DNA from 3 places in the Massilia sp. DWR3-1-1 genome. Region 3 is predicted to be linked to each of the others. Evidence: predicted binding sites of a transcription regulator. Region 3 holds the regulator's gene; each other region holds the start of a gene.
The links. Region 3 encodes sigma-54, which starts transcription at its own class of promoters, with help from an activator protein. Its sites were predicted from a motif close to TGGCANGNAANCTGCTTT; they were not measured.
Positions count from the first base shown of each region.

Region 1: the regulator sigma-54 is predicted to act here: its motif matches at 2,168-2,185, upstream of ACP7EY_RS19940 (PEP-CTERM sorting domain-containing protein).
Region 2: the regulator sigma-54 is predicted to act here: its motif matches at 5,149-5,166, upstream of ACP7EY_RS11325 (circularly permuted type 2 ATP-grasp protein).

Region 1 is NZ_JAFCXL010000022.1:31,299-41,136, forward strand. Features, by position in the region: gene prsT (XrtA/PEP-CTERM system TPR-repeat protein PrsT) at 1-1,963, opposite strand, end outside; gene ACP7EY_RS19940 (PEP-CTERM sorting domain-containing protein) at 2,219-3,028, shown strand; gene ACP7EY_RS19945 (methyl-accepting chemotaxis protein) at 3,343-4,980, shown strand; gene ACP7EY_RS19950 (methyl-accepting chemotaxis protein) at 5,095-6,771, opposite strand; gene ACP7EY_RS19955 (hypothetical protein) at 7,616-7,774, opposite strand; gene ACP7EY_RS19960 (hypothetical protein) at 8,001-8,168, shown strand; gene ACP7EY_RS19965 (hypothetical protein) at 8,636-8,761, shown strand; gene ACP7EY_RS19970 (BPSL0067 family protein) at 8,899-9,324, shown strand; gene ACP7EY_RS19975 (STY0301 family protein) at 9,321-9,701, shown strand.
Region 2 is NZ_JAFCXL010000009.1:47,419-57,256, forward strand. Features, by position in the region: gene ACP7EY_RS11305 (helicase HerA-like C-terminal domain-containing protein) at 1-1,257, shown strand, start outside; gene ACP7EY_RS11310 (DUF535 family protein) at 1,520-2,497, shown strand; gene nhaA (Na+/H+ antiporter NhaA) at 2,605-3,795, shown strand; gene ACP7EY_RS11320 (HPP family protein) at 3,800-5,017, opposite strand; gene ACP7EY_RS11325 (circularly permuted type 2 ATP-grasp protein) at 5,265-6,677, shown strand; gene ACP7EY_RS11330 (alpha-E domain-containing protein) at 6,671-7,606, shown strand; gene ACP7EY_RS11335 (transglutaminase family protein) at 7,609-8,421, shown strand; gene ACP7EY_RS11340 (peptidase) at 8,455-9,330, shown strand; gene ACP7EY_RS11345 (MBL fold metallo-hydrolase) at 9,413-9,838, shown strand, end outside.
Region 3 is NZ_JAFCXL010000005.1:109,468-119,305, forward strand. Features, by position in the region: gene ACP7EY_RS07045 (monovalent cation:proton antiporter-2 (CPA2) family protein) at 1-786, opposite strand, end outside; gene ACP7EY_RS07050 (KpsF/GutQ family sugar-phosphate isomerase) at 898-1,896, shown strand; gene ACP7EY_RS07055 (KdsC family phosphatase) at 1,896-2,444, shown strand; gene lptC (LPS export ABC transporter periplasmic protein LptC) at 2,416-3,042, shown strand; gene lptA (lipopolysaccharide transport periplasmic protein LptA) at 3,096-3,698, shown strand; gene lptB (LPS export ABC transporter ATP-binding protein) at 3,698-4,453, shown strand; gene ACP7EY_RS07075 (RNA polymerase factor sigma-54) at 4,468-5,952, shown strand; gene hpf (ribosome hibernation-promoting factor, HPF/YfiA family) at 6,032-6,388, shown strand; gene ACP7EY_RS07085 (enoyl-CoA hydratase/isomerase family protein) at 6,497-7,585, shown strand; gene rapZ (RNase adapter RapZ) at 7,601-8,464, opposite strand; gene ACP7EY_RS07095 (PPC domain-containing DNA-binding protein) at 8,533-8,928, opposite strand; gene hprK (HPr(Ser) kinase/phosphatase) at 8,928-9,838, opposite strand, start outside.

The sequences.
Region 1 (9,838 bases), on a different contig from region 3:
TCACCATCAGCAAGGCGCCCAGCTGCATTTGCGCCTGCGCCGAGCGCGGCAGCGCCACCGTCAGCTTGCGGTAGGAATCGGTCGCGCCATCGAGGTCGCCATTGGCCAATTGCGCCTTGCCCATCAGGTCGAGCAGGTCCGGATCGTCCGCATGCGACACTTTTAATTGCAGGGCGACGTCGAGCGCCTTCTGGGTCTGCTTGAGCTTGAGGTACTGGGAAATCAGGTTGACCGACGGCGTCGTCGCCGTCGGGTCCACCGCCACCGCCTTGAGCAGCCAGTCGGTCGCCTCCTGCTGGCGGTCGGCCTCGACGGCCATATTGGCCAGCGCCGTCATGGCGTCGACGTTGTTCGGATTGGCGGCCAGGAACGCTTTCAGGCGCGCGCTGGCCGCCTCGGTCTTGCCGGCGCGGATATCGAGTTGCACCAGGTTGGCCACGGCCGGGAAGAAATTGGCCTGCGCCTTGAGGGCGCTTTCAAAGGCGGCGCGCGCCTGCACCAGGTCGTTCAGGCCGATATACGTCAGGCCCTTCAGGTCGAGCACCGTCGGATTGGCGCTCTGCTGCTGTTCCAGCGCCACGGCCGCCTTCAGCGCGGCTGGATAATTACCCAAATTCATTTCTGTGCGGATCAGCGCGATGCCCGCTTTCGGCGACTTGCTGTCGAGTTGGGTTGCCATCTGCAAGTCGTCGATGGCCTGGGTGGCATTGCCCTTGCCCAGCCGGCTCATCGCCAGTGACATGCGCAGCGAGGCGGCCTTCGGATCGAGTGCGCTGGCCCGTTCAAAATACTGGCCCGCCTGGTCGTAATTGGCCGCCTGCATATACGATTCGCCCGCCAGCGCCAGCAACTGCACATCCTTGGGACCGTTTTGCAGGGCCGGCTCGAGCACGGCCAGCGCCGCGGGCGAATCGCCCCGCTTGAGCAGCGACTGCGCCAGCATCTTGCGGGCGTAGACGTTGTCCGGGTGCTTTTCCAGGTAGTGGCGCAGGTGGTGCTCGGCCTGGTGCAAGGACCCCAGGTTGAGCGCCGCGGCGCCTGCCAGCAGCAAGCTGGGCATGTGTTCCGGCGCCACCCGCAATACGGTGCGAATCTGGTCCTGCGCTTCGACGTTCTTGCCCATCGAAAAATCGAGCAGGGCCTGGCTGTAGGCCACCAGCAAACTGCCCGGTGCAATCTTGCGCGCAGCCACCAGCTCCCTGGTGGCCGCCGGGTAATCGCCCACGCCGATGTCGAGGTAGGCTTTTTCCACGTTGGCGGTGCGGTGAAACGGATTGATCGCCAGCGCCTTGTCGTAGGCGGCCAGCGCTTCGGCGGTTTTATTCTCCGCACGCAACAGGTCGCCGCGGAACATCTGCGCGTCCGTGCTGTTCGCCTGCGAGGCGATGGCATCGATCGAATACCGGTTGGCCGCCACCAGATCGCGGTTCAGGAAGGCCAGCCGGCCCAGCCCGATGAGCGCGTTTACATAGTTGGGTTTGGTTTCGAGGGCAAACTGGTACAACTGGCGGGCATCTTCCGGCCGGCTCAGCGCCAGGTAAGCATCGCCCCGCAGGCACAATAATTCCGGATCCTTCGAACCGACGTCGCGCTGGGTTTCATCGAGCGCCTTCTGAAACTGTCCCTGCAGATTCAGGGCCCGGCCCAGCACGGGCGAGGTCTGGCCGATGGCCACGTTGGCCGCCATCGCCAGGCGGATCTCTTTCTCGGCGCTCACGGGATCGCCCTGGTCCAGGTAGACGCGGGCGAGCAACAGGCGAAACTCGCCATCTTTCGGCGCGCTCTCGAGCGAGGTTTTCAGGACGATCACGGCCGCATTCAAATCACCCTTTTTCTGGTAGGCCAGCGCCTTGGCGCGCACCTCATCGTGGGAAGCGGGCGCGCAACCGCCCAGCAGAAAGGCGCCGGCGAGCGCGGCGCCCAGCAGCGCGGGGCGAAAATCACTGTGACTCAAATACAACATGACCATCCTTTTGCGAGTAGACCTCAAACAACGAATTTGTCAGCATGGTGGCACATTAAAAGTTGCTCTGCAATAAGTATCTGGGCGACGCCGCCATAGTTAGAACACCAACTATGTGGTGTCTTGTCGAGATTTTTTACAGTCGAGCGATTCGCCGTTGGCAGTTTTGACGTAAGATCCTGATTACAAAGATTTGTTTATCCATGGCATGATTCATGCTATAAAGACCATAACAATCAATAACGGGATTCCGAAATGACTAAATTAGAAAGTTTGGCCATTGCAGCGTTTGCTACCCTGGCAATCAACACTGCGCACGCTGGCACCATACAAGACAATTACTACGGCGCCACCGGCACTGGCGACTACATCGGCACCAGCAAATACGACATCACGGGCGCCAGCATCACCCGGGTCGGCAATTCGCTGGTCATTGCGATCAACACCGTGTTCACCACGGAGACCATCTCCTATGGCACCAACCTGAGCCAGAAGATCACCATCGGTTACGGCGACCTGTTCCTGTCGGACGTGTGGAATCCCGTCGGCGGCGCGTCCACCAAGTACGCCACTGACAGCCTGGCCACCACCGGCACGGTGTGGAAATACGCGCTCGGCATCGATACGGCACGCTTCACGGCGGGCGCGATCTCCAATGCCGTCGTGTCGCTGTACAAGCTCAACACCCCCACCTCGATCGCCGCCGGCGTCAACGGCGCCAACATCAACAGTTCGAACACGGTGATGGCCGGCCAGAATCAGAACCTGTCGGGTCTGATTTATCGTACCGGCCAGGCCGACACCGTCAATACCAGCTCGGGCACGGTCGCCGACACGAACAAAGATGGCAAACTGAACGTGGCCAATGGCCTGGTGACGTTCTCGATGGACATCACCGGCACCGAGATGATGAACTGGACTTCCTTCGCCATGCACTGGGGTGAAACCTGCCAGAACGACGTGATCGAAGGCATCACCAGCGTCGTCCCCGAGCCAGGCAGCATGGCCTTGCTGGGCCTGGGCCTGCTGGGCATGCTGGCGGCGCGCCGCCGCAAGCTGGTCTGACCATCGTCGATGGGCGGCGCTGACGGCGCCGCAGCACCTCCCCCACGCCCGGTTCGCCGGGCGTTGTCATTTGTGACAGGCATTTGCAAGATGCGCTCCTGAAAAATGTTACACGACCTGGCGTGGATTTTGATGTACATCAAAGTTGCCCCACGCCAATATCTCTTACACTCTCCGCTCGGACACAATTCCCCCGCATCAACGCCCGGGCCCCAGCACGCCCGGCGCCTTGCCCGACCACGACGGGATGGCCGCGCTGACCGCGCATGCGCAGTGCGCCAGCTTCGGCAGATTTTATAGAGCGAGCATAGAACATGAGAAGCAATCTCCCCGTCACTGACATTGAATACGCGCTGGGCGAGACGGAAACGATCGTCTCCACGACCGACCTGGACGGCAATATCACCTATGCCAATCCCTATTTCGTCCAGGCCAGTGGCTACACGGCGGCCGAGTTGCTCGGTGCGCCACAAAACATCCTGCGCCATCCCGACATGCCGGCCGAAGCGTTTGCCGATCTGTGGCACACCGTGCGGCAAGGCAAGGCATGGACGGGGCTGGTGAAAAATCGGCGCAAGAACGGCGATTTCTACTGGGTCAGCGCGAACGTGATTCCGGTGATGGAGGGTGGCAAGATTGCCGGCTACATGTCCGTGCGCACGCGGCCCGAGCGCAGCGCCGTGGAGGCGGCCGACGCCCTGTATCGGCGGCTACGGGCCGGCAATCCGGACAAGCTGGCGATCCGGCAGGGCCACATTGTGCGCACGCGGGGCTGGGGGCGGTTCGCGGACCGGCCGAATCTGTCGCTGGCAAGACGCACCGCGCTGAGCCTGGGCAGCGCCATGCTGCTGGTGGTGGCGGCGGCGCTGTTGCCGCACGTGGGCGCGGGCCAGGCTGGGGCGCCGTGGTGGCAGGCCGGCCTGGCCGCGGCCGCGCTGCTGTGCCTGACACACTACTGGCTGTCGATCCAGCAGTCGGTGCTGGCGCCCTTGCAGCAGGCCCGGCTGGCCTGCCAGACCATGGCGGGCGGCGACATGACGTTTCCCATCAAAACCGATCGCACCGATGAAATTGGCCAACTGCTGCGCTCGCTGCGCCAGCTCAATGTCAATTTACGCTCGATCGTGGGCGATGTGCGCAGCAATTTCGAGGAAATCGGCAGCGCCACGGGAGAAATCGCCGCCGGCAACATGGACCTGTCCGGGCGCACGGAGGCGCAGGCGGCGGCGCTCGAGGAGACTGCGTCGAGCATGGAGCAGTTGGCCGCCACGGTGCAGCAAAACAGCCAGAGCGCGGTGCATGCCAGCAAAATGGCCAGCGAGGCCATGCAGATTGCCGGTGATGGCGGCCAGGTGGTGACGGACGTCGTGCAGACCATGGCGGAAATTGGCAGCGCATCAAAAAAGGTCACCGACATCATCGACATCATCGAGGCGATTGCCTTCCAGACCAATATTTTGGCGCTCAACGCGGCGGTGGAAGCGGCCCGCGCCGGCGAGCAAGGGCGCGGTTTCGCCGTGGTGGCGACCGAAGTGCGCCACCTTGCCCAGCGCAGCGCGGCGGCGGCCAGGGAAACCCGGGTGGTGCTGGCGGTATCGTCCGACAAGGTCAGTGCGGGCGTGGCGATGGCCGAGCGGGCCGGCAGCACGATGGAAGAGATCATTGCCTCGGTCGGCCGGGTCACGGGCATCATGGGCGAAATCGCCTCCGCCTCCGCCCAGCAAAGCGCCGGCATCGCCCAGGTCAACACGGCGGTACTGCAAATGGACGAAGTGACCCAGCAAAACGCCGCCCTGGTCGAGCAGGCCGCCGCCGCCGCGGTCAGCCTCGAGAAGCAGACCGCCAACGTGGTGCAGGCGCTGGAAGTGTTCAAGCTGACCGCCAACAAGCGCTTGCGGGCGCCGCGCCATCCGGCGGGCCGGCGCACGGCGCCGCTGGCGCTACGCGCCTGAGCAGGGCCGGGCGGGCGCCCGAGGGCGCACCGCGGGCACTGACACCGATACCGGCCCTTTCACCGGGACACTGAACCGCGTCCCTGTCGCTACGGCGCTGCCGTCAGGGGCCGCTTAAAATGCTTCCCATTCATCGGCGCTGGCATGTGATTTTGCCATCGGGCCGCGCGCTGGCGTCGCTGGCGCCAGTGCCACGCGTGTCGGCGCGGGCGCCGTCACGGGCCGGCGGGCCGGGGTGCCCGCCTCGATAGCGTCGAGGCGGAACACGCCCACCACCTGCAGCAGTGTGCCCGCCTGGTCCTGCAAGCTTTCGGCGGCCGCGGCCGCCTCTTCCACGAGGGCGGCGTTTTGCTGCGTCACGGCATCCATTTGCGAGATGGCCTCGTTGACCTGGGCGATGCCGATGCTCTGTTCGTGGCTGGCGCTGCTGATTTCGCCCATGATGTCGGTGACGCGGCGCACGCTGGCGACCACCTCATCCATGGTGCTGCCGGCGGCGAGCACGAGCTTGTTGCCGTTTTCAACCTTGTCGACGGAGTCGCCGATCAGGGTCTTGATTTCGCGCGCCGCGGCGGCGCTGCGCTGTGCCAGGTTGCGCACTTCCGAGGCCACCACGGCGAAGCCACGGCCCTGCTCGCCGGCACGCGCCGCTTCGACCGCCGCGTTCAGGGCCAGGATATTGGTTTGAAAAGCGATGCCGTCAATCACGCTGATGATGTCGACGATCTTTCGCGACGACACGTCGATCGAGGCCATCGTCTCGACCACTTGCGCCACCACGGCGCCGCCCTTGACGGCGACCTCGGAGGCGCAGGCAGCGAGCGTATTGGCCTGGCGCGCGCTGTCGGCGTTCTGCTTGACGGTACTGGCCAGCTCCTCCATCGAGGCGGCGGTCTGTTCGAGCGTGCTGGCCTGTTCCTCGGTGCGGGCCGACAGGTCCAGGTTACCGGCGGCGATCTGGCTCGAGGCGGTGGCGATGGTATCGGTACCCGAGCGCACGTTGCCGACGATCTGCACCAGCGAGGCGTTCATCTCTTTCAGGGCCAGCAGCAGTTGGCCCGTCTCGTCCATGGCGCCAATCTCGATCCGGCTCGTCAGGTCGCCCGCGGCGATGGTTTGTGCAACCCGCATGGCCTGGTTCAGGGGACGCGTGATGCTGCGCGTAATCCAGAAGGCGAAGCCACATGCGACCAGGGTGGCCAGTGCCGCCAGCACCCCCATCATGGTACGGCTGGCGCTGAAGGTACTTTCCGCTTCCACACTGCCCTTTTCCACCAGCAGGCCGCCAAGCTTGACCAGGCCGCGCACACTGTCGAAATACGCCTGCTGTTCGTTGGCCAGGGTCGTCAGCAGCAGGCGGATCGCCTCCGGCTTGTTGCCATCGGCGACCAATTTCAGGAATGTATCCTGCCCGCTGCGGTATTTGGCGCGCGTGTCGACGATGCCGCTGAAAATCTGCCGCCCCTTCTCCGTATTGAGCAATTTGTCGAGCGCGTCGAGATCGTTGCTCACTTCCTGCCGCTTGGCGGCGATTTCCTCGAGCGCCTTCTTGACCTGTTCCGGGTCTTCCACGATCAACAGGTTGCGCATCTGGACCGCAGTGATGCTGATCCCATCGAGCACCGCGCTGGCAAGCATGACTTTCGGATAGCGGTCATTGACAATCAGCCTGGTCGCATCGTTGAGGGCGCCCAGGCGCACGATCCCCAGCGATGTGATGCCGATTAACAACAGAACGACGAGACCAAATCCCGCAATAAGGCGGGTGCCAACCTTCATATTCATGTTCATGGTGATTTCCAGGTGCAGCGAAATAGTCGCTCAAGGTGGCAACAATGTCCATGCGCGGCAAGATGCCGGCAGCGGTCGGAATGAAATCGCCTGAGCGGGGTGGGGGCAAGGGCGGGAGTTAAATCAGGAAGAATCTTCGCTAACCGATAAAGATTTCTGCGTAGAAATAATAGAAGTTAAATCAAATGGCGTCAATCGTTTTAATCGGTTCAAGTAAATCAGGTGAACCGCTCACGCCCATTGGAAGGCGACTCTGCGATTAGCGTCGTTGCTGCCGACGGCAGGGTCTTCCACGCTATTGGCAGCGTCGGCCACGCAGCGCAATCGAGCAAGAATTTATTGGCGCGACGCGCCGTCAATTGTGACGAAAAATCGCCTCGTCATTGGGAGATTTTTACTTTAGAAGCGTAACAATGGGTTCATCTGCAATGCCGGTCTGATGGTGTAATAACCGGGATATTCGAGTATCAGCTTCAGGCGGAGACGCATAATTTATGCCAAACCATTTTTTAATAATACACATTATATTGTTAAATCGCCGTAATACATTTATATAGCGCACGGTAGTATGTCAATACAATCCAAGCGACGCGCAATAAGGCTTTCGGCATATAAACAAGAAGGCGGGCATTCGTCGCGGATCCTGTGATTGATTGCTGGTACGTGCGGCGGCGGCCGCGACGGGGGCCTGTAACGGCGCAGTGCGGGCGCGGCGTGAACACCTGGGGCGCCGCCCCATGTCGATGGGATAGAGCACGACAGACGCTTGCCGCAACCGTGCGTGCTGGCTTCTATCCGTGCGCACCGGGTCGGTCTGGCCGTCTATCTGGATGACCCGGAGGTATCAATCGACACGAACGCCCGAGCAGCGCGGCAAGGCGGGATCGATGTCGTCGGCAAGCGCCGCAACGTCGCCATGTTCGCTCAGGCCGACGAGGGGATCGCCCAGCGTCGAGCGTCCTTTGCCAGCTTCCTGTTCCGTAAACAGGCTGGGCTCGGGCATCATCCTCGGTGTGGCTCGTCGTTCAGCTTGGTATCAGAATGGCGTCATACGCCAGTTCATGGCGTCCACCATGACCGGCCGCTGCTGGAGCAGGGCTACGGTCACCAGGATGCGGCCGCGAGCATCGCGCTGCCGGCCAACGCCTTGCTGCTCGCGGTCAGTATCGTCAAACCGGTAACGGCCGCTGCCATTGAGCGCCTAAAGGGTCTCGGTGGGGTTTGCGCTGATGACCGCCAAAGCCATGGCGCAGTGTGGCGCGCACTACCAGACCTGGGGCAGCGATGCCGCCGAACTGCCCTCCGCCAGCACCGGCACCGTCTTGCGCGCGCCGCTCGACCAGTTCGCCTTCGATAAATTATGCGGTAGCCAGACGATCCTGCGCCAGCGCCGGTAAGGCGCCAGCTACGCGGTGCTGCTGAATAAATCAAATGGTTTCGAGGCCGCCACGCTGATGGTGGCGCTCGACCGATCCGGAAATGCGCTCCAGCGCCGGATAGCGCAGCGATGGCGCGCGCCTGCCTGTCGACTGCCTTCGCGATGGCCAGGATCGGGTTCGCGTTTGGCGCGCCAGTCAAAACTAGCGGCTCCAAAAAAAGAAAAAGCCGGATTTCTCCGGCTTTCGCTAAGTCTTTGATTCTATTGGTCGGGACGGAGTGATTCGAACACTCGACCCCTTGCACCCCATGGGCATAAATGGCAATCCTGGCAAGTCCGGCACCGTCCAGCGATTCCTTTGAAATCAATCGCTTATAAAAATCGACGTCAGGCAGCGTCCGCTGAAATCCGCCGGCATCGGAAAATATTTTGTGCCCGGCTTGTGCACGGATTGTGCACGGATCAGCAGGACTATACAGTACCAGCATGGCCAAGATGACCGCCCTGCAGGTGGCAGCGCTGCGCCCGGCGGACAAACCGCAGCGGGTGGCTGTCGATACGGGCCTGCAACTGCGCATTGCCACGAGCGGCGTGAAAATCTGGGTGGTCTAAAGTGGAGCCCCTCGGCTCGCTTTTCATGAAGCATGACATCTTGCCGAACTTGGCCCGACACAGACAACACGTTGATCGTGTGCAAAACGCGACGCAAGTTCCCCCCAGAAAATAGCTTTCATTTTTGGAGGAAGAACATGGAATCGACAATTTACGACGGTGATTTGATGGCCTTGAAAGAACATGCGCCGTTCGGCAATGGCGAGTGTGTCGCCCTGCCTCAGGCGCTGACAGACATCGGCCATACGAGCAACTGGCGTCCAGGTATGCGTGTGATGGACCTGGAATTTCTGCCATCAGGAACCGTCATCGCAAACTTCAAGATCAAGGAGGGTTTTTTGCAACGCTTTCCGAATCAGCACGGTTATCACGTGTCGTTTTTCATGGGGTTCTCGCCGCTGCGCGCTTCGACCGGCGAGCCGTTGGGAATCATCGTGATGGATCAGTGGCGTGGAAGAAGGGTTCTGCCACGAACGATCAAGTCCTACGCTGACGCAGAGGCGAAAAGAATGCGCATCTCCCCCTGCGACAACGCCAACGAATTTTATGTGGTCATGAAATGAAAGCGCTGCTGGCCAGCCTCCTGCTGTGCGCCGGTGCGCAGGCCAAGGAGTTCCACTGCCCCTCGCAATACCCAAGCGAAACGCACGCTCTGGTTGGCGATACCCATACCTTTGTCTCTCCGTCCCGTCTGGTAAGGGCCGGCGTGTATTGGGGCGAACTGGGTGGTCAGGGAGAGATGCACGGCGATCGCAAGACCAGCAAGGACGCGGTCCTGGTCAGATTTGGGCTTCCCGAGAAGGAAAAGAAGTGGTTCGTTTGCGAATACGGCAATTCCAGCATCACCATGTGGACGGCCATCGAAGACAGGGCCACTGAATGCTTGCTGCAGCAGAGTAGCCGTGGCGGCGTCGTTACTGTGAGGGCCCAGTGCAAGTAGGCGATCTTGTCGCGCCATGACGGTCTCCGGCAGGCCGGTAACCTCGCAGCCGCCCGGCACGTCGCGATCCAGCGCACGCTACGCGGCAGCTATCGAGATGTCGGCGAACCGCATGCGCCGCGGGACTGTGGTCAGCC
Region 2 (9,838 bases), on a different contig from region 3:
GAAGCACCGCAATGGGCGGCCTGCCCCGTCACGTTCTGGGACGTGTTCGGCGAGCAGGGTCACCCCGTGCGCGCCACCGTGTCCGACCTCGGGCCCCTGCTGCTGGCACGCATGCTCAATCTGAACGACACCCAGGAAGGGGTGTTGCAGGTGGCGTTCCGGATCGCCGACGACCAGGGCTGGCTGCTGCTCGACAGCAAAGACTTGCGCACCCTGCTGCAGCACGTGGGCGACCACGCCGGCGAATATCGCACCAGTTACGGCAATATCTCGGCGGCCAGCATCGGCGCCATCCAGCGCAGCATGATCGGCATCGAAGAGCAAGGGGGCACGCATTTCTTCGGTGAGCCCATGCTCAATATCGACGACCTGCTGCAAACCGACGCCGCCGGCCGCGGGATGGTCAACATCCTCGCCGCCGACAAGCTGATGAATTCACCGCGGCTGTACGCCGTGTTTTTGCTGTGGCTGCTGTCGGAACTGTTCGAGCACTTGCCCGAAGTGGGCGACCTGGAGCAGCCGAAACTGGTGTTCTTCTTCGATGAGGCGCACCTGCTGTTCGACGACGCCCCCAAGGCGCTGCTCGACAAGATTGAACAGGTGGTGCGGCTGATCCGCTCGAAAGGGGTGGGCGTGTATTTCGTCACCCAGAATCCGCTCGACATTCCCGACTCCGTGCTGGGGCAACTGGGCAACCGCGTCCAGCACGCCCTGCGCGCCTACACGCCGCGCGACCAGAAGGCCGTCAAGGCGGCCGCCGACACCTTCCGCCCCAATCCGGCGCTCGATACGGCGGCGGTGATCACCGAACTGGGCGTGGGCGAAGCGCTGGTCTCCTTCCTCGACGAACAAGGTCGTCCCAACATCGTCGAGCGCGCTTACATCCTGCCGCCCGCCTCGCGCATCGGCCCCATCGACCCGGCCAGTCGCCAGGCGGTGATCGCCGGCTCGCTCGTGGCCGGGGTGTACGAAACGGCCATCGATCGCCAGTCGGCCCATGAAATACTGACCCGGCGGGTGGCGCCGGCTGCACCGGCCGCGCCGCCGCTGCCCGCCGCCGAGAGCGCGCCGCCAGCGCCGGCCGACAGCGGCGGCGGCCTGGGCGGCCTGATCGGCGACCTGTTCGGCGCCAGCGCCCCCGGCAAGCGCGACTCGCCCGTGCAGGCGATGGTCAAGTCGGCCGCGCGCAGCATCGGCTCGCAGATGGGGCGCGAACTGATACGCGGTGTGCTGGGATCGCTGCTGAAAAAACGGTAGAGCGCTAGCGTTTCGTTGCAGGCAGAAACTATAAATTCCCCACGGTATTGACAGCTGTTACATTTCGATACATGATGAAGTTGACGATAAGCTTTCGTCAATATTAACCCTGGCCCGTGTGCTCCCGCCCCCCACCTCGGGCGGACCCGCCCTGTGCCAGGTTTCTGCGCCACTTCGCCGCGCTCGTTTGCCGATTCCACAGCCGCTACCGGGCGCCACGCGCCCGCGGCCCCGTTGTGCCGGCACTCCACCGAGCCGCCTCATGCAAGCATCTATTTCTCTTTGTTCCGGGTTGCGCACCGAATTGCGCGGTTTCAAATTGCTGCGGGAATCGTTCAAGCTGGTCTCGCGCGCCGTGCTGTTCCGGCGCCAGACGGCCCACTGGCTCGCCCTGCTCAATTCCGATCCCCTGTTCGCCCAGATGCTGCCCAGTTGCCCGCGCCTGATCAACAAGATCTACCGCCAGTACCTGAGCACCCGGCTGGGCTGCGACGAGCGCCTCGACGCCCTCCAGACCCATTACCGGACGGTCATCGAGCGCGGCCTGGCGCCGCTGGTGGCGCGCGCGGCGGCGGCGCCGGTGACCATGTGCCAGTTGCAGGTCAAGGATGGCGAAGGCGAGAACTACCGCATCGAACTGCGCGCCGGCGGCGTGCTCTCGCGCGAGGGCGAGCTGATTTTTCAGCTGATGCACGAGGACCGCCTGCTCTATTCAGTCGCGTGCAGTTTCGTGCGCGACGGCGCGGGCAAGGCGCTCGGCGTGGGCTGCCTGCAAGGCACCCCCGGCCCCGGCGCCCAGGATGGCGTGCGCGCCGCCACCCGCGCCCTGCACGGCATGCGCCCGAAAAACCTGTTGATGCGGGTGGTGCGCCAGTTCGGCCACGAGCAAGGCTGCAGCCATCTGCTACTGGTCGGCAATGCCAACCGCGTCGTCACCACCTCGATGCGCAAGGGGAAAGTCCATGCGGACTACGACACCCTGTGGCGCGAACTGGGCGCAAGGTGCCACGCCGACGGCGATTTCCGCCTGGCCTGCGAAGCCCTGCCAGCGCTCGATGTGACCGAGATCGCCTCGAAGAAGCGCTCGGAAGCGAAGAAGCGCCACGAGATGATCAAGGTTGCCGTCGCCGACATCGACGCCCAGGTGCGCCGCTCGCAGCGGGCGCTCACTGCGCTGCGGCTGGCGCCGTCCGCGGCCGGCATCGCGCCGCCAACGTCGCATCTGCGCCGCACGGCGTAAAGCGGGCGGGCGCGGCGCCCGGCAGGTTATACTGGGGTTTGGGTGCGCACACGCCGTGTGTCGCAGGAACAGCGTCGGTCGGGCCGCCACGCAGTTTAGGCGTGCCCATGCATCTCCCCTCTTCCGTCTTTCCCTCGCGCGGCCTGTCCGCCACCTTCCAGCGCTTTTTCGCCTCCAACAAGTCCGGCGGCATCGTGCTGATCGCCTGTACCGTGGTCTCGCTGCTGCTGGCCAACTCGCCCGCCAGCGCGTCTTACCTGGCGTTCTGGCAGATGAACCTGGCCGGCATGTCGGTGGAACACTGGATCAACGACGGCCTGATGGCCATCTTCTTCCTGATGATCGGCCTCGAACTCGAGCGCGAACTGTACAACGGCGAATTGTCGGACCTGCGCAATGCGCTGCTGCCCATCGTCGCCGCGGTGGGCGGCATCGGCGTGCCGGCGCTCATCCACTACGGCCTGAACGGGGGCAGCCCCACCCAGGCCGGCATGGGCATTCCGATGGCCACCGATATCGCCTTCGCGCTTGGCGTGCTGGCCCTGCTGGGCAAGGGCGTGCCCGCTTCCCTGAAAATTTTCCTCACGGCACTGGCGGTGATCGACGACCTGGGCGCCATCATCGTCATCGCCATTTTCTATACCAGCAGTTTTTCGCTGGCCTACCTGGCCGGCGCGCTGGCCGTGTTCGCCGTCCTGCTGGGCCTGAACCGTGTCGGCCGCGTGATGGCGCTCACGCCCTACCTGGTGGGCGGCGCGCTGATGTGGTTCCTCATGCTCAAGTCGGGCATCCACGCCACCATCGCCGGCGTGCTGCTGGCGTTCGCCATTCCCTTTTCCGCGCGCCAGGACGACCGCGAGTCGCCATCGCACCGCCTCGAGCACGTTCTGCACCTGCCGACAGCCTTCCTGATCCTGCCAGTCTTCGCGCTGGCCAACACCGGCATCGTCCTGGGCGCCGGCTGGGCCGCCCAGCTGGGCGCGCCAAACAGCCTGGGCATCTTCGCCGGGCTGGTGCTCGGCAAACCGCTGGGCATCGTGCTCTTTAGCATGGCGGCCGTCGCCAGCGGCCTGTGCAGCAAGCCGGCCGAACTGTCCTGGCGCCACGTGCTGGGCGCTGGCATGCTGGGCGGGATCGGCTTTACCATGTCGATCTTCGTCACCAACCTGGCCTTCCCCGGCCAGGCCGAGGCGGTGACGGCGTCGAAGATCGCCATCCTGGTGGCCTCGCTCACGGCCGGCGTGGCCGGCTTCCTGTGGCTCAAATTTGCCACGCCGGCGACGACGAGCGATCAGTAAGAACCTATCCCGGTAGGTGCCAAGAAGCGCTGGCCAGAGGCGCCGGCTCGTTCAGGCGGCTCTCGTACAGGGCCGCCAGCAAGTCCAACTGGCTGACCATGCCGGCGAAGCGGTCTTCACCGTCGATCACGGCAATATGGTGCAAGCCGGCATTGGCCATCAGCGGCACCAGCTCGACGATGGGCGTGTCCGTGCGCGCCGTCAGCGGCCTGGCCGTCATGATCTGCCCGACCACCTCCGGCTTGTCCGAATGGCTGCCATCGTAGGGCAGCAGGAAGCGCCGCAGGCGGGCGCCGAAATCGCTGTAGTGGTCGAGCTCGGCGTGGCGCAGGAAGTCGCTTTGCGCCACCACGCCGATCACCCGCCGCGCCTTGTTCAGCACCGGCAAGGCGTGCAGACGGTGCTGGCGCAGCAGTTGCCACGCTTCCAGCAGGGTGCTGCCAAATTCCACCGTGACGGCATCCTTCGACATGATGGCGCCGCAGGTGATGACGCCGAAGCGCCGTTCATAGGCCTGCATCTCGGTGGCCAGGATAATGTTTTCCAGGTCATCGCGGCTGACGTCGAGCACCTGGCCATAGCGTTGCAGCACGGCGTCGAGGTCGGCGGGCGCGAAGCCCACCCGGCTGGTGGGGACCGGGTCGCCGGTGGCGTGCGCCGGCTGCAGGCCCGACTGCTGCGAATGGGGATAACGGCGCCCCGTCAGATTGTTGTAGGCCAGCGCCGCCAGCACCATCAACGCGCTGTTGAGCGCCACCTGGACGAAGGCGAACTGGTAGCCGGCCGCATGCACGGCAGGCCCGGCCAGCACGGCCGTCAGCGCCACCGCCCCGCCCGGCGGATGCAGGCAGCGCAGCAAGAACATGCAGACGATGGCGGCGCCGGCGGCCAGCGGCGCGGCCAGCACGGGGTCGCCCACCAAGCGCGCCACCGTCACGCCCACGATGGCCGAGACGACATTGCCACCGAACACGGACCACGGCTGCGCCAGCGGGCTGGCGGGCACCCCGAACAGCAGCACGGCCGAGGCCCCCATCGGCGCGATGAGAAAGGCCATGGCGCTGCTGTCGGCCACCAGCGCGCCGACGACGAAGGGGGTCAGCAGCGCCGTCACCAACAAGCCCAGCAGCGCGCCGGCGCCGGCACGCACCTGTTCGGTGCGGCTTGCCGTGTTCGGCCGCGGCAGGAACAAGCCCAGCCAGGAGTGTCCTTTGTTGCGCACTTGCTTGCCCGCCTGCTCCGCCATCACCCATCCCCGTCCACCAAAAGTCGCTTATTACACCATATCGGGGATGGCGCTCACCAAAATAGTGCGAAAACTGTTTGCAAGACGCGCACGCGCGGGGGATCCATTGGCACGGTTCTTGATATATATTGCCTGATAACTACTGCCTGAGCGCGGCACGCACTCGGCATCCCCTACCCATCCAGGAGATCTCATGCACCTTGCACCACGTATCTTCGACGAGATGCATGCCCACGGCGACGGCCAGGGCGACCGCGCCGTGCGCGAGCACTACCGCGAGTTCGACCAGTGGCTGGCGCGCCAGACGCCCGAACAGATCGAGCGCAAGCGGGCCGAAGCCGATCTGACCTTCCGCCGGGTCGGCATCACCTTCGCCGTCTACGGCGACGATGCCGGCACCGAGCGCCTGATTCCCTTCGACACGATTCCTCGCATCATTCCCGCGCACGAATGGGCGCACCTGCAAACGGGCCTGGTGCAGCGCGTCAAGGCCCTGAACATGTTCGTCCATGATATCTATCACGGCCAGGACATCATCAAGGCGGGCCTGATTCCGGCCGCGCAGATTTACCAGAACGCCCAGTACCGCCCGGAAATGCAGGGCATCGCCGTCGCCTCCGACATTTACGCCCACATCGCCGGCGTCGACATCGTGCGCGCGGGCGAGGGCGAGTTTTATGTGCTGGAAGACAATCTGCGCGTGCCCTCGGGCGTGTCCTACATGCTGGAAGACCGCAAGATGATGATGCGGCTGTTTCCCGAACTGTTCGCCCGCAACCGCATCGCGCCGGTCGATCACTATCCGGACCTGCTGCTCGACAACCTGCGCTCGGTCGCCCCCAACGGCGGCAACGATCCCACCGTGGTGGTGCTCACGCCCGGCATCCACAATTCGGCCTATTTCGAGCACGCTTTCCTGGCCCAGCAAATGGGGGTCGAACTGGTCGAAGGCAAAGATTTGTATGTCAACGACAACGCCGTCTACATGCGCACCATCCGCGGGCCGAAACGGGTCGACGTGATCTACCGCCGCATCGACGACGATTACCTCGATCCGCTGGCGTTCCGCTCCGACTCCAGCCTGGGCGTGCCCGGCCTGCTGTCGGTGTACCGGGCCGGCCGCGTCACGCTGGCCAACGCCATCGGCACCGGGGTGGCCGACGACAAGTCGATCTACCCCTTCGTGCCGGACATGATCAAATTCTATCTGTCGGAAGAGCCGATCTTGAACAACGTCCCCACCTACCAGTGCAGGAAACCGGCCGACCTCGAATACACGCTGGCGAACCTGGACAAGCTGGTGGTCAAGGAAGTGCACGGCGCCGGCGGTTACGGCATGCTGATCGGCCCGGCCGCCTCGAGCGCCCAGATCGACGATTTCCGGCGCCGCCTCAAAGCCAAGCCGGACGGCTATATCGCCCAGCCCACGCTGGCGCTGTCGGCCTGCCCCACCTATGTCGAAAACGGCATCGCCCCGCGCCACATCGACCTGCGCCCCTTCGTCCTGTCCGGCAAAACCATTTCGATGGTGCCGGGCGGCCTGACCCGCGTCGCCCTCGAGGAAGGCTCGCTGGTGGTCAATTCTTCGCAGGGCGGCGGCACCAAGGACACCTGGATTCTGGAGCAACCATGCTAAGCCGCACCGCCGATCACCTGTACTGGATGGCGCGCTACACCGAGCGCGCCGAAAACACCGCCCGCATGCTCGACGTGGCCGTGCAAACGTCGATGCTGCCGCAGTCGCAGGAAGACAGCGAAGCGGGCTGGCGCGCCATGCTGGGCATCTCCGAACTGGAAGAAGAGTTTGCCAACCGCAAGGGCATCTGCAACCAGGCCGATGTGCTCGACTTCATGGTGCGCGACCCGTCGAACCCGTCCTCCATCGCCGCCTGCCTGAAAGGGGCGCGCGACAATGCCCGCGCGGTGCGCGGCACGCTCACCACCGAGGTGTGGGAAACCACCAACGCCACCTGGCTCGACATGCCCAAGCAACTGGCGCCGGGCGGCCTGGAGAACGATCCCAGCGCCTTTTTCGAGTGGGTCAAGTACCGCTCGCACCTCTCGCGCGGGGTCACGCTGGGCACCATGCTCAAGGACGAAGCGATGTACTTCATTCGCCTGGGCACCTTCCTGGAACGGGCCGACAACACCGCCCGCATTCTCGACGTCAAGTACCACGGCGCCGCCGATGCGTCGTCGCAGCGCGATTTTTATTACTGGGCGGCGCTGCTGCGCTCGGTGTCGGGCTTCGAGATCTACCGCAAGGTCTACCGCGACGTCATCACCCGCGAGCGGGTGGCCGAATTGCTGATGCTGCACCCGGACATGCCCCGCTCGCTGCTGTTTTCGATGGAACAGGTGCTGGAAAACCTGCGCGCCGTGCGCAACGACGTCTCGGCCGACACGGAACGGCTGGCCGGCAAGCTGCACGCGGAACTCAAATTCACCCGCATCGAGGACATCTTGCAAGCGGGCCTGCACGACAGCCTGACCACTTTCCTGGAAAACATCGATGTCCTGGGCCGGCTGGTCAGCCGCGATTTTCTCGTGCCACTGGGAAGCTGACCATGAAACTGTCGATCCGCCACGAAACCATCTACCGCTACGCCGCCAGCCAGGCTTACAGCATCCAGCAACTGCACGTCACGCCCCGCCTGGAAGCGCAGCAAAACGTGCTGACCTGGAATCTGCAGGCGCCCGGCGCCGTCAACGCCTACACGGACGCCTACGGCAACCGCTCGCACATGCTCACCCTCAACGAGCCGCACCGCCTGGTCGCCATCGTCGCCGAGGGCATCGTGCACACCACCCTGCTTGACGGTGGCCGCCTGCACAACAGCGAACCGCTCTCGCCGCTGGTGTTTACCGTGCCGACCCGCCTGACCATGCCGACCGGCCAGATCAGCGAGTATGCCAGCGCCAGCCTGGCCGAGGTGCGCGAGGGGCGCGCCAGCACGGGCGCCATGCTGGCGCTGGCCGAGCGCATCCGCGCCAGCATCGCCTACGTGACGGGCGCCACCAGCGTCGACACCACCGCCCACGACGCCCTGCTGCAAGGGGCCGGCGTGTGCCAGGACCACGCCCACCTGTTTCTGGCCTGTTGCCACGCCATGGGCGTGCCGGCGCGCTATGTGTCCGGCTATATCGATCCGGGCAGCAGCGGCCACGCCGCCAGCCATGCCTGGGTCGACGCCTGGGTGCACGATGCCGGCTTTGAAGGCTGGATCAGCATCGATGTCACCCATGCGCGCCTGATGACGGATGCCTATTGCCGCCTGGCGATCGGGCGCGACTACGTGTCGGCGGCGCCCGTGCGGGGCAGCCGGCGCGGGGCCGGCGAAGAGACCATGGCCGTCAACGTGCAGATCGTCCCCGTGTAAAATAGGCGTTTTGACGAAGAAAATGCCGCCATCATGACGTACTGTACAGGCATGCGCCTCGACGCCGGACTGGTCTTTCTGTCCGATTCCCGCACCAACGCCGGCGTGGACCAGGTCGGCACCTTCCGCAAGATGAACGTGTTTGAACATCCGGGCGAGCGGGTGATGGTCCTCATGACATCGGGCAATTTGTCGATCTCGCAGTCGGTGCGCGAGCACGTCGCCGCCTACGTGGGCGCCGATGGGGTGAGTGTGTGGAACGCCACGAGCATGCTGACGGCTGCCCGCATCGTCGGCGACGCCGTGCGCGAGATCCACAAGCGCGATGCGCAGGCGCTGGCCGAATTCGGCGTCGAATTTAACATCGGCATCATCTTCGGCGGCCAGATCAAGGGCGAGCGTTGCCGCCTGTTCCAAATCTACTCGGCCGGCAATTTCATCGAATCGCACGACCAGACCACGTATTTCCAGATCGGCGAGTCGAAGTATGGCAAGCCCATCCTCGACCGCGTCATCACCCCGCAGACGGGGCTGGACGAAGCGGCCAAGTGCGCCCTCATTTCGATGGATTCGACGCTGCGCTCGAACATCTCGGTGGGCTTGCCGCTCGACCTGCTGGTGTACGAAGCCGACAGCCTGGCCGTCACCCGCTTCACCACCATCGACGAGCGCAACCAGTATTTCCAGATGCTGCGCTCGAGCTGGGGGGCGCAGCTCAAGGCCGTATTCGAAAGCATCGACGATCCCGTCTGGGATGCCGCCCCAGGCACCACCGACAACGTCCTGTGCGCCGCCAACGGCAAGGTGCCGCCGCTGCGGGTACCCTTGCCGGCCCACCTGGACCAGGCCAGCGCCGCGGCGCCGCCCCTGCAGTCGGTGGCGCAGCAATTCGGCGGGCCGCCCGCGTAATTGGGGGGGGCACGGCAGGCTTTCCACCGTTGATGTACGATCGACCATCTTGTCTGATCGTCCATTCACCTCGAGGAAGCCCATGAAACGTCTCGCCCTGGCCAGCCTGGCCGCCGCCACCGTGCTGGCCCATGCAACATCGTTTGCCGCCGCGCCGCAGCTCAAGACCAACGCCCCCGCTTTTTACCGCATGATGCTGGGCGAGTTCGAAGTCACCGCCATCAACGACGGCAGCACCGCCCTGCCCGTCGACACCCTGCTGCAAGGGATCAGCAAAGCCGACATCGGCGCCGCGCTGAAGAAAAATTTCATCGCGTCGCCGCTGGAGACCTCGTTCAACGCCTTCCTGATCAACACGGGCAGCAAACTGGTGCTGGTCGACACGGGCGCGGCCGGCCTGTTCGGCCCCAACCTGGGCAAATTCGCCGCCAACCTGAAAGCGGCCGGCTACGCGCCCGAGCAGATCGACGAAATCTACATCACCCACATGCACCCCGACCACGTGGGC
Region 3 (9,838 bases):
CTGGGTTTCCGAGACCAGCATGCCGGCCACGAACGCGCCCAGCGCCATCGACAGCCCGGCCTTCTCGGTGATCCACGCCGCGCCCAGGGTGATGAGCAGCAGGTTGAGCATGAACAGCTCCTGCGAGCGCCGCTTGACCACCAGCGTGAACCACTTGCGCATGAGTTTCTGGCCGAAGAACAGCAGCAGCACCAGCACCACCAGTGCCTTCAGGCTGGCCCAGCCCAGGGTGGCGGCCAGTTCGGTGGGCTTTTGTGCCAGAGACGGAATCAGGATCAGCAGCGGCACCACCGCCAGGTCCTGGAACAGCAGGATGCCGATGATGCGGCGGCCGTGCTGGCTCTCCAGTTCGAGCCGCTCGGTCAGCATCTTCGAGACGATGGCGGTGGACGACATGGCCAGCGCGCCGCCCAGCGCGAACGCCGCCTGCCAGCTCACGTGCAGCGACGGTGGCAGCAGGGTCGCCAGCAGCAGGCCGAACAGCATGGTGGCGGCGATCGTCGCCACCACCTGCGCCAGCCCCAGGCCGAACACGATCGAGCGCATCGCCTTGAGCTGCGAGAGCGAAAACTCCAGGCCGATGGAAAACATCAGGAACACCACGCCGAATTCGGCCAGTGCGTGGGTGGAGGCGTTGTTGTCAGCCAGCCCCAGTGCATGGGGGCCGATCAGGATGCCCACCGCCAGGTAGCCCAGCATGGGTGGCAGGTGCAGCATGCGGAACAACACCACGCCAAGGACGGCGCTACCGAGCAACAACAGGGTCAGTTCGAGGCCGGACGCCATGCTAAGGCCGCTCCGGGGCAGCGCGATGACGGTGATATAAAATGACTGGCAAGTTTTTTGCTTTCTCAATTCGTTTATACTGGCTGAACGAGTGTAACCCATGAAAAAACAATGTTGAAAGCTTTTGACGAAAACCTGACAAAGCGCTCGATGCAGCTGGCACGCGAGACGCTGGCGATCGAGGCCGACGCCATTCGCGCCGTCTACGAGCGCCTGGCGACGGACGACAGCGTGGGCCACGCCGTCAACCTGCTGCTCGCCTGCAGCGGGCGCGTGGTGGTGTCGGGCATCGGCAAGTCGGGCCACATCGCCCGCAAGATCGCCGCCACGCTGGCCTCGACGGGCACGCCCGCCATGTTCGTCCACCCGGCCGAAGCGGCCCACGGCGACCTCGGCATGGTGACCCCGCAGGACGCCTTCATCGCCATCTCGTATTCGGGCGAATCGGCCGAGCTGATGGCCATCCTGCCCATCGTCAAGCGCATGGGCGCGCCCCTGATTGCCATGACGGGCAAACCCGGCTCCTCGCTGGCCGTGATGGCCGATGTCCACCTCGACGTCTCGGTGGCCAAGGAAGCCTGCCCGATGAACCTGGCCCCCACCGCCAGCACCACCGTCACGCTGGCGCTGGGCGACGCGCTGGCGGTGGCGCTGCTCGACGCGCGCGGCTTTCGCGAAGAAGATTTCGCCCGCTCGCACCCGGGCGGCGCGCTGGGCCGGCGCCTGCTCACCCACGTGCGCGACGTCATGCGCAGCGGCGCCGACGTGCCGGCGGTGGGCGAGGACGCCAGCCTGTCGCAGGCGCTGCTGGAAATCACCCAGAAGGGCATGGGCATGACCGCCATCGTCGACGCCGGCGGCCACCCGGTCGGCGTGTTCACCGACGGCGACCTGCGCCGCCTGATCGAACGGGTCCAGGATTTCACGAAAATCATGATCCGCGACGTCATGCACGCCGACCCGCGCCGCGTGCGCGCCGAGCAGCTCGCCGTCGACGCCGTCGCCATCATGGAACAACACCGCATCAACCAGATGCTGGTGGTCGACGCCGACGACCGCCTGGTTGGCGCCCTGCATATTCACGACCTCACGCGCGCCAAGGTAATCTGATGACCGACCCTGTAACCGACACCATGCTCGATCACGTGCGCCGCGCCGCCGCCGTTCGCCTGCTCATTCTCGACGTCGACGGCGTGCTCACCGACGGCAGCCTGACTTACGGCGCCGACGGCGAAGTGACCAAGACCTTCAATGTGCTCGACGGCCTGGGCATCGAGCTGCTGCAGAAAACCGGCGTCGCCGTGGCCATCATCAGCGCGCGCAAGTCGCCGGTGGTGGTGCGCCGCGCCGCCGACCTGAAAATCGCCCACGTCTACCAGGGCACTCACGACAAGCGCATCGCCTTTGCCGAGGTGCTGGCGCTGACGGGCCTGTCGGCCGCGCAGTGCGGCTACATCGGCGACGACGTCATCGACCTGCCGCTGCTGCGCCAGGTGGGCTTTGCCGTGGCCGTGCCCAGCGGCCACCCGGAAGTGCAGCACCGCGTCCATTACGTCACCCGCGCCAACGGCGGGCGCGGCGCGGTGCGCGAAGTGTGCGACCTGATCATGCGCGCCCAGCACACCATCGATGCGGCGCTGGCGCCGTATTTCGCCTGACATGGCGCCCGCCCAGCACAGACGCACGGCGCACCGCTGGCAGGTCGGCGCCAGCATTGGCGCCGCCGTGCTGGTCGCGCTCGGCAGTTTCTGGCTGGTCCAGGTGATCAACCGGGGCGACTTCGCCAGCAGCGAGGTGTCGAAAAGCGAGCCTGACTACATCGTCGAGAATTTCAGCGTGGTCAAGATGACCGCCGATGGCAAGCCGCGCTACATCGTCGCCGGCGATAAGCTGACCCACCATCCCGACACCGACAGCGCCGACGTGCTGCGCCCGGTCGTGCAAAGCCTGTCGCCGCCGCTGCCGCCGATGACCATGACGAGCGCCACCGGCCGCATCGACCAGGTCAGGAACATCGTCGACATGCAGGGCGACGTCGTGGTCCTGCGTCCCGGCTCGCCGCACGGCCCGCGCCTGCGCCTGAAAACCGAGGCGCTCACCATCCTCACCGACGAAGACAAGCTACGCACCGATCTGGCCGTTGAAATGCTGCAGGATGCCACCGTCATCACCGGTGTCGGCATGCTGGCCGACCGCGCCGCCAGCCAGGTCGACCTGTACCACCGGGTCCACATCGTCTATCCGCCGAAGCGCTGATGATCTCCACCGAGCCGCCGAACCCTTACCGAACTGAAAGCCGAGAACCGACCATGAACATTCGCCTGCTGCTCTGCGCGCTGATCGCCGCCACCACCTTCGCTGCCGGCACGGCCTGCGCCGAACGGGCCGATTCGAGCAAGCCGACCGTCATCGACGCCGATTCGGCCACCGGCAACGACGTCACCCAGACCCGCACCCTGATCGGCAATGTCGTGCTGCAGCGGGGCACCCTGCTGATGAAGGCGGGGCGCGCCGTCGTCAAGAGCGACCCGGAGGGCTATGTCTACGCCACCTTCTATGCCGCCCCGGGCGGCCTGGCCACGTTCCGCCAGAAACGCGACGGCGCTGACGTCTGGGACGAGGGCGAGGCCGAGCGCATCGAGTACGACAACAAGCTTGAAATCGTCAAGATGTTCTCGAAGGCGAAAATCACCACCCTCGAAGGCAAGCGCAAGACCCAGGAAGTGCAGGGCCCGTACCTGTCCTACGACAGCCGCAAGGAAGTCTATTCGGTCGAGAACGACGTCAGCGGCACCAGCAAGGCCGGCTCGGGCCGCGTGCGCATGGTGATCGAGCCGAAGCAGCCGGCGGCAACGCCAGCGCCCGCCGCCGTGGCGCCGTCGACGCCTGTGCCACCGGCGAAAAAGCCATGATGGAAGCGAAATCCTGCGGCAGTACCCTGATCGTGCGCGGCCTGCAAAAAAGCTATGGCAAGCGGCTCGTCGTGCGCGACGTCTCGCTGCAGGTCGAGTGCGGCGAAGTGGTGGGCCTGCTGGGCCCCAACGGCGCCGGCAAGACCACCTCGTTCTACATGATCGTCGGCCTGGTGGCGTCCGACGCCGGCTCGATCGACATCAGCGGCGTCGACATCTCGAGCCTGCCGATCCACCGGCGCGCCATGCTGGGGCTGTCCTACCTGCCGCAGGAAGCGTCGGTATTTCGCAAGCTGACTGTGGAAGAAAACATCCGCGCCGTGCTCGAACTGCAAAAAGTCGACGGCAAGGCGCTGACCAAGGCGCAGATCAACGAGCGCCTCGACAGCCTCCTGGCCGACCTGCAGATCGACAAGCTGCGCGAGAACCAGGCCTTGTCGCTGTCGGGCGGCGAGCGGCGGCGCGTGGAAATCGCCCGCGCGCTGGCCACCAACCCCCGTTTCGTGCTGCTCGACGAACCGTTCGCCGGGGTCGACCCGATCGCCGTCATCGAGATCCAGCGCATCGTGCGCTTTTTGAAGGAGCGTGGCATCGGCGTGCTCATTACCGACCACAATGTGCGCGAAACGCTGGGCATCTGCGACCGCGCTTACATCATCAATCAGGGCGCCGTGCTGGCCTCCGGGCGCCCCGATGACATCATCGCCGACGAGTCGGTGCGGCGGGTCTATCTGGGCGAACACTTCCGCATGTAGGCCACTGACGAACCATGAAACAGTCCCTCCAACTACGCACGTCGCAGCACCTGGCGCTCACGCCGCAGCTGCAGCAGTCGATCCGCCTGCTGCAGTTGTCGACGCTCGAACTGCACCAGGAGCTCGAGCATCTGCTGTCCGACAATCCCCTGCTCGAGCGTCTCGACGACCCGCTCGACAACTCGGTACGCCTGCTGGCCGATGGCGCCGTCGGCGCCAGCGGCAACGCCGAAGCGCCGGAAGTGTCGAACCAGGATGCGCCGCCCAGCGCCGACGCGCCGGCGGCCGACAGCGGCGAGAACGTCGACATGGGCGGCGAGAGCGCCCAGGACACCAGCGGCGACGGCGAGGACTGGAGCGAAGCGTCGCGCAACAAGTCGCCCGACGACGAGGATTCGCGCCCGCAGATCGAGGCGACGGCCACCAGCCTGCGCGAGCACCTGTGTGAGCAGATGCGCCTGGCCATGCTCGAAGTGCGCGACCGCGCGCTGGTCGAACTGATGATCGACGCGCTCGACGACAATGGCTACCTGACCGAATCGCTCGACGACATCCTCGAGCGCATGCCGGCCGAACTCGAGATCGATCCGGACGAGCTGAAAACCGCCTTGTCGCTGCTGCAAAGTTTTGACCCGCCCGGCGTGGGCGCGCGCAACGCCGCCGAGTGCCTGGCGATCCAGATCCGGCGCATGGCGGGCGTGCCGCTGGTGACGCGCCGCATGGCCCTCGACATCGTCTGCAATCACCTGACCTGGTTCGCCCAGCGCGAATTTAACAAACTCAAAAAAGCCCTCGACTGCGATGACGAGGACCTGCGCGAAGCGCAAGCGGTAATCCGCCAGTGCAATCCGCACCCGGGCGCCGGCTTCGGCGCCGGCGCCTCCGACTACGTGGTGCCCGACGTCATCGTCAAGAAGGGCCGCGGCGGCTGGACCGTGAGCCTGAACAACGACGTCATGCCGCGCCTGCGCGTGAACAGCATGTACGCCAACCTGCTCAAGCAGGGCAAGGGCGAGAGCCAGATGGGCGCGCAGCTGCAGGAAGCGAAGTGGCTGATCAAAAATATGCGCCAGCGCTTCGACACAATTTTGCGCGTGGCCGAGGCCATCGTCGAGCGCCAGAGAAATTTCTTCTCGCACGGCGCAGTTGCCATGCGGCCACTTGTGCTGCGTGAAATTGCTGATACACTGGGCCTACACGAGAGCACTATCTCTCGGGTAACCACTCAAAAATACATGCTGACCCCGCATGGAATGTTTGAGTTGAAATATTTCTTTGGCAGCCACGTAGCGACCGACGCCGGCGGCGAAGCATCGTCGACAGCGATCCGGGCACTGATCGTGCAATTGACAGGAGCGGAAGACCCGAAGAACCCACTTTCAGACAGCAAGATCGCAGATATGCTGGGGGAACAGGGGATGGTCATTGCGCGCCGCACGGTGGCCAAATACCGTGAAGCGCTCAAGATTCCACCTGTCGCTCTCCGCAAGAATCTGTAGATCGTTTTTTCAGTGTTCCTCTACGTCCCGCTTTATGCGGCATGCATGAACAGGAAGCGACATCATCTAAGGAGTGTGTATGAATCTCACAATCAGCGGACATCATCTTGAAGTGACCCCAGCCATCCGTGACTACGTACAGAGCAAACTGGAACGCGTGCGGCGCCATTTTGACCAAGTGATCGACATTGCTGTCATTCTCACCGTCGATAATCTGACTGAAAAAGAAAAACGGCAGAAAGCCGAAATCAACCTCCGATTGCCGGGCAAGACCATCAACGTCAACGCCCTGTCGCACGACCTGTATGCCGCCGTCGACTGTCTCATCGACAAGCTCGACCGCCAGGTCATGAAATACAAATCCCAGATCCAGGACCACGACCACCAGGCCATCAAGCACCTGTCCGAGCAAGAACTCCCGGCCGCTGCCGCTTAAGGCCGACCAATTCGGATGAGGGCGCCGTCAAGGCGCCCTTGTCATTGGGGCGGCCGCTTGTGCGCGGGGCGACTGCTAAAATAGGCGTTTTATTCCAGTCCCCACGCCATGACCGACTTCGTCAAGACCCGCATCGCTGTGCGCACCGGCATCATCACGCTGGACCGCCCGCGCACCCTCAATTCGCTCTCGCTGGACATGATCCGCGCGCTCACCGATGCGCTGCTGGCCTGGCAGGACGACGCCGCGATCGACGCCGTGGTCCTGCGCAGCAGCACCGACAAGGCCTTGTGCGCGGGCGGCGACATCCGGTATTTTTACGATGTCGGCACCTTGCCCACCACGGGCGGCAGCGCGTCGCTGGAAGATTTTTTTACCGAGGAATACCGCCTCAACCACCTGATCCACTTTTACCCGAAAACCTATATCGCCCTGATGGACGGCGTCGTCATGGGCGGTGGCCTGGGCGTGTCGGAAGCGCACCGCGAGCGGGGCCTGCGGGTGGTCACCGACGGCAGCAAGTTGGCCATGCCTGAAGTAAACATCGGCCTGTTTCCCGACGTGGGCGGCAGTTATTTTCTCAGCCATGCGCCCGGCAGACTGGGCTACTACCTGGCTTTGACGGGCTTGACGGTGCGCGCCGCCGACGCCTTGTATTGCGGCCTGGCCGACACCTTCGTCACCCAGGCCACCATGCCGGCGCTGCTCGAACTGATTGAGCGCACGCCGGGCGCGCAATTGCGCGAGGCCGTCGCCGCCTTCGCCGCGCCGCTGCGCAGCACCGCCGGCGTCGCCCCGCTGGCAGACCAGCGCGCCGCCATCGACCGCCATTTCAGCTTGCCCACGATCGAAGCGATCATGGCCTCGCTGGAGAAGGATGACAGTGAGCCCATGCAAAAAGCCCTGGCCGCCATGCGCAAGCGCTCGCCGCTGCTGCTGAAAGTGACGCTGGAATTGTTAAATCGGGGAGCCACACTGGACCTCGCCGACTGCCTGCGCATGGAGCGCATCCTGGTGCGGCGTAATTTCGAGCATGGCGAAGTGCTCGAGGGCATCCGCGCGCTGGTGATCGACAAGGACAATGCGCCCCGCTGGAATCCGCCCACCCTCGACGCCGTCAGCGATGCCATGGTCGCGCAGTTTTTCGCCTCGCCGTGGCCGGCGCGCGCCCATCCCTTGCGCGATCTGGGCGTCTAAATCACCGGGCCTGCGCTACGCCTGCTCGCGGTGGCGCAGCACCACCCGTTCGGTGGGGCCGAAATACGCCGCCAGGCGCTCGGCCATGTACACCGAGCGGTGCTGGCCACCCGTGCAGCCCAGCGCCACCGTCAGGTAGCTGCGGTTGTCCGTCTTGAACGAGGGCAGCCATTTTTCGATGAACGCGCGGATGTCTTCCAACAGCTCGCTGGCGGCCGGCTGGGCATCGAGAAAGGCGATCACGGGGGCGTCCATGCCTGTCAAGGGACGCAGGGTAATGTCGTAATACGGGTTCGGCAGGGCGCGCACGTCGAACACGAAGTCGGCGTCGAGCGGCACGCCCAGCTTGAAGGCGAAGGACTCGAAAAACAGCGTCAGCGGCGCCCGTTCGAGGGCCACCAGCTCCTTGATCCAGGCGCGCAGTTTATTGGCCGACAAGTCCGAGGTGTCGATGACCAGTCCCAGTTGTTCGATGGCGGACAGGCGCTCGCGCTCTTCGGTGATGCATTCGATCAGGGTGCGCCGCGACGCCGGATTTTCCTGGGGGCGCAACTGGTGCGACAGCGGATGGCTGCGCCGCGTTTCCGAAAACCGCGCCACCAGCGAATGGGTATTCGAGGTGAGGAACATGACCTTGACGTCGTGCCCCTGGGCCTTCAGTTCGGCCACATTGACGGGCAATTCGACCAGCGACTCGGAGCTGCGCGCGTCGACGGCGACGGCCACGCTGGGCACGCCTTCGGCCAGCAGGGTATCGACCAGCGGCGCCAGCAAGGCGGGCGGCAGATTGTCGACGCAATAATAGCCGGCGTCTTCGAGAACGTTGAGGGCGACCGATTTACCGGAGCCTGAAATACCTGAAATGAGAACAATGCGCATGGGGCGATGATACCGCATGCGGGGCCGAAGTCGCAGCCAGGCCCCGATTTAATGCTCAGTGCGCTTGCTCAGGCGCCCGGGTCGGCGGCGCGCACCACCAGTTCGGCATAGCCGGTGGCGGGATCGAACTGGCGCGCCAAGTGCCAGCCCGGGGTGGGCGCGAGCAGCACTTCCGCCGTGGTGCGCACCAGGTTGCCATACACGACGTGGCCGCCAAACACGGCGCCAGCCGCGTCCGCCTCCGCCATGTGCAAATGGGCGCCCTCGGCGGTGATGGCGCCCGCCATCGAGACGATTTCGAAGTCGCCCGGCAGCAAGGTCGGCTGGGCCGCGCCCGCGAAGCGCAATTGCACATCGCGCAAGCTGCCCATGGCCGAGACGACGAAGGCGCCGCCCGCGCCGGCCGCCTCGAGCGCGCGCCGCAGGTCGGCGCCCGGCGCCAGTCGCATGGGCAGCAGGTCCATCAGTCGCCGCTCATCGCCTGGCGCTGGCGTTCCATGAATTCCTGCAAGGTGTCGATGCCACGCAATTGCAAGATCGTGTTGCGCACGGCCGCTTCGAGCAGCACGGCGATGTTGCGGCCGGCCGCCACGGGAATGACCACCTTGCGCACCGGCAAGCCGAGCACGTCTTCGGTGGGGAACAGGAAGGGCAGGCGCTCGGCTTCCTCTTCCAGCGCGCTGCGGCGCACCAGGTGCACGATCAGTTTCAGGCGCATCTTGCGGCGCACCGCCGTTTCGCCAAAAATGGCCTTGATGTCGAGCAGGCCCAGGCCCCGCACTTCCAGCAGGTTTTGCAGCAGGGGCGGGCAGCGGCCCTCGATCATGTTGGGCGCGATGCGGGAAAACTCGACGGCGTCGTCGGCCACCAGGCCATGGCTGCGCGAAATGAGTTCGAGCCCCAGTTCGCTTTTACCCAGCCCGGAGTCACCCGTGATGAGCACGCCCACGCCCAGCACGTCCATGAACACGCCGTGCATGATGATCCGTTGCGCCAGCTTTTTCGACAGGTACACGCGCAGGTAATCGATCACCTGGGCCGCCGGCAGCGGGGTGGAAAACAGGGGAATGTTCTGCTCGTCGCAGATGGCGAGGATGTCGGGCGGGGTGTCGAGCCCCTGGGCGATGATCAGGGCGGGCGGGCCGCCGGCGATCAGTTCGCCGATGACGTGGCTGCGCGAATTCGATTTGAGGCGGTGGTAATAGGTCAGTTCCTGGTGGCCGAAGACCTGGATGCGGCCCGGGTGGATCAGGTTCAGGTGGCCGACCTGGTCGGCGGCCGAGGCGACGTCACCGGAAATGAGGCGCTCGCCGCCGGGAAAGCCGGCGAACCAGCCCAGTTGCAGGCTTTCGCGGTTGTCGTCGTACAGCCGTT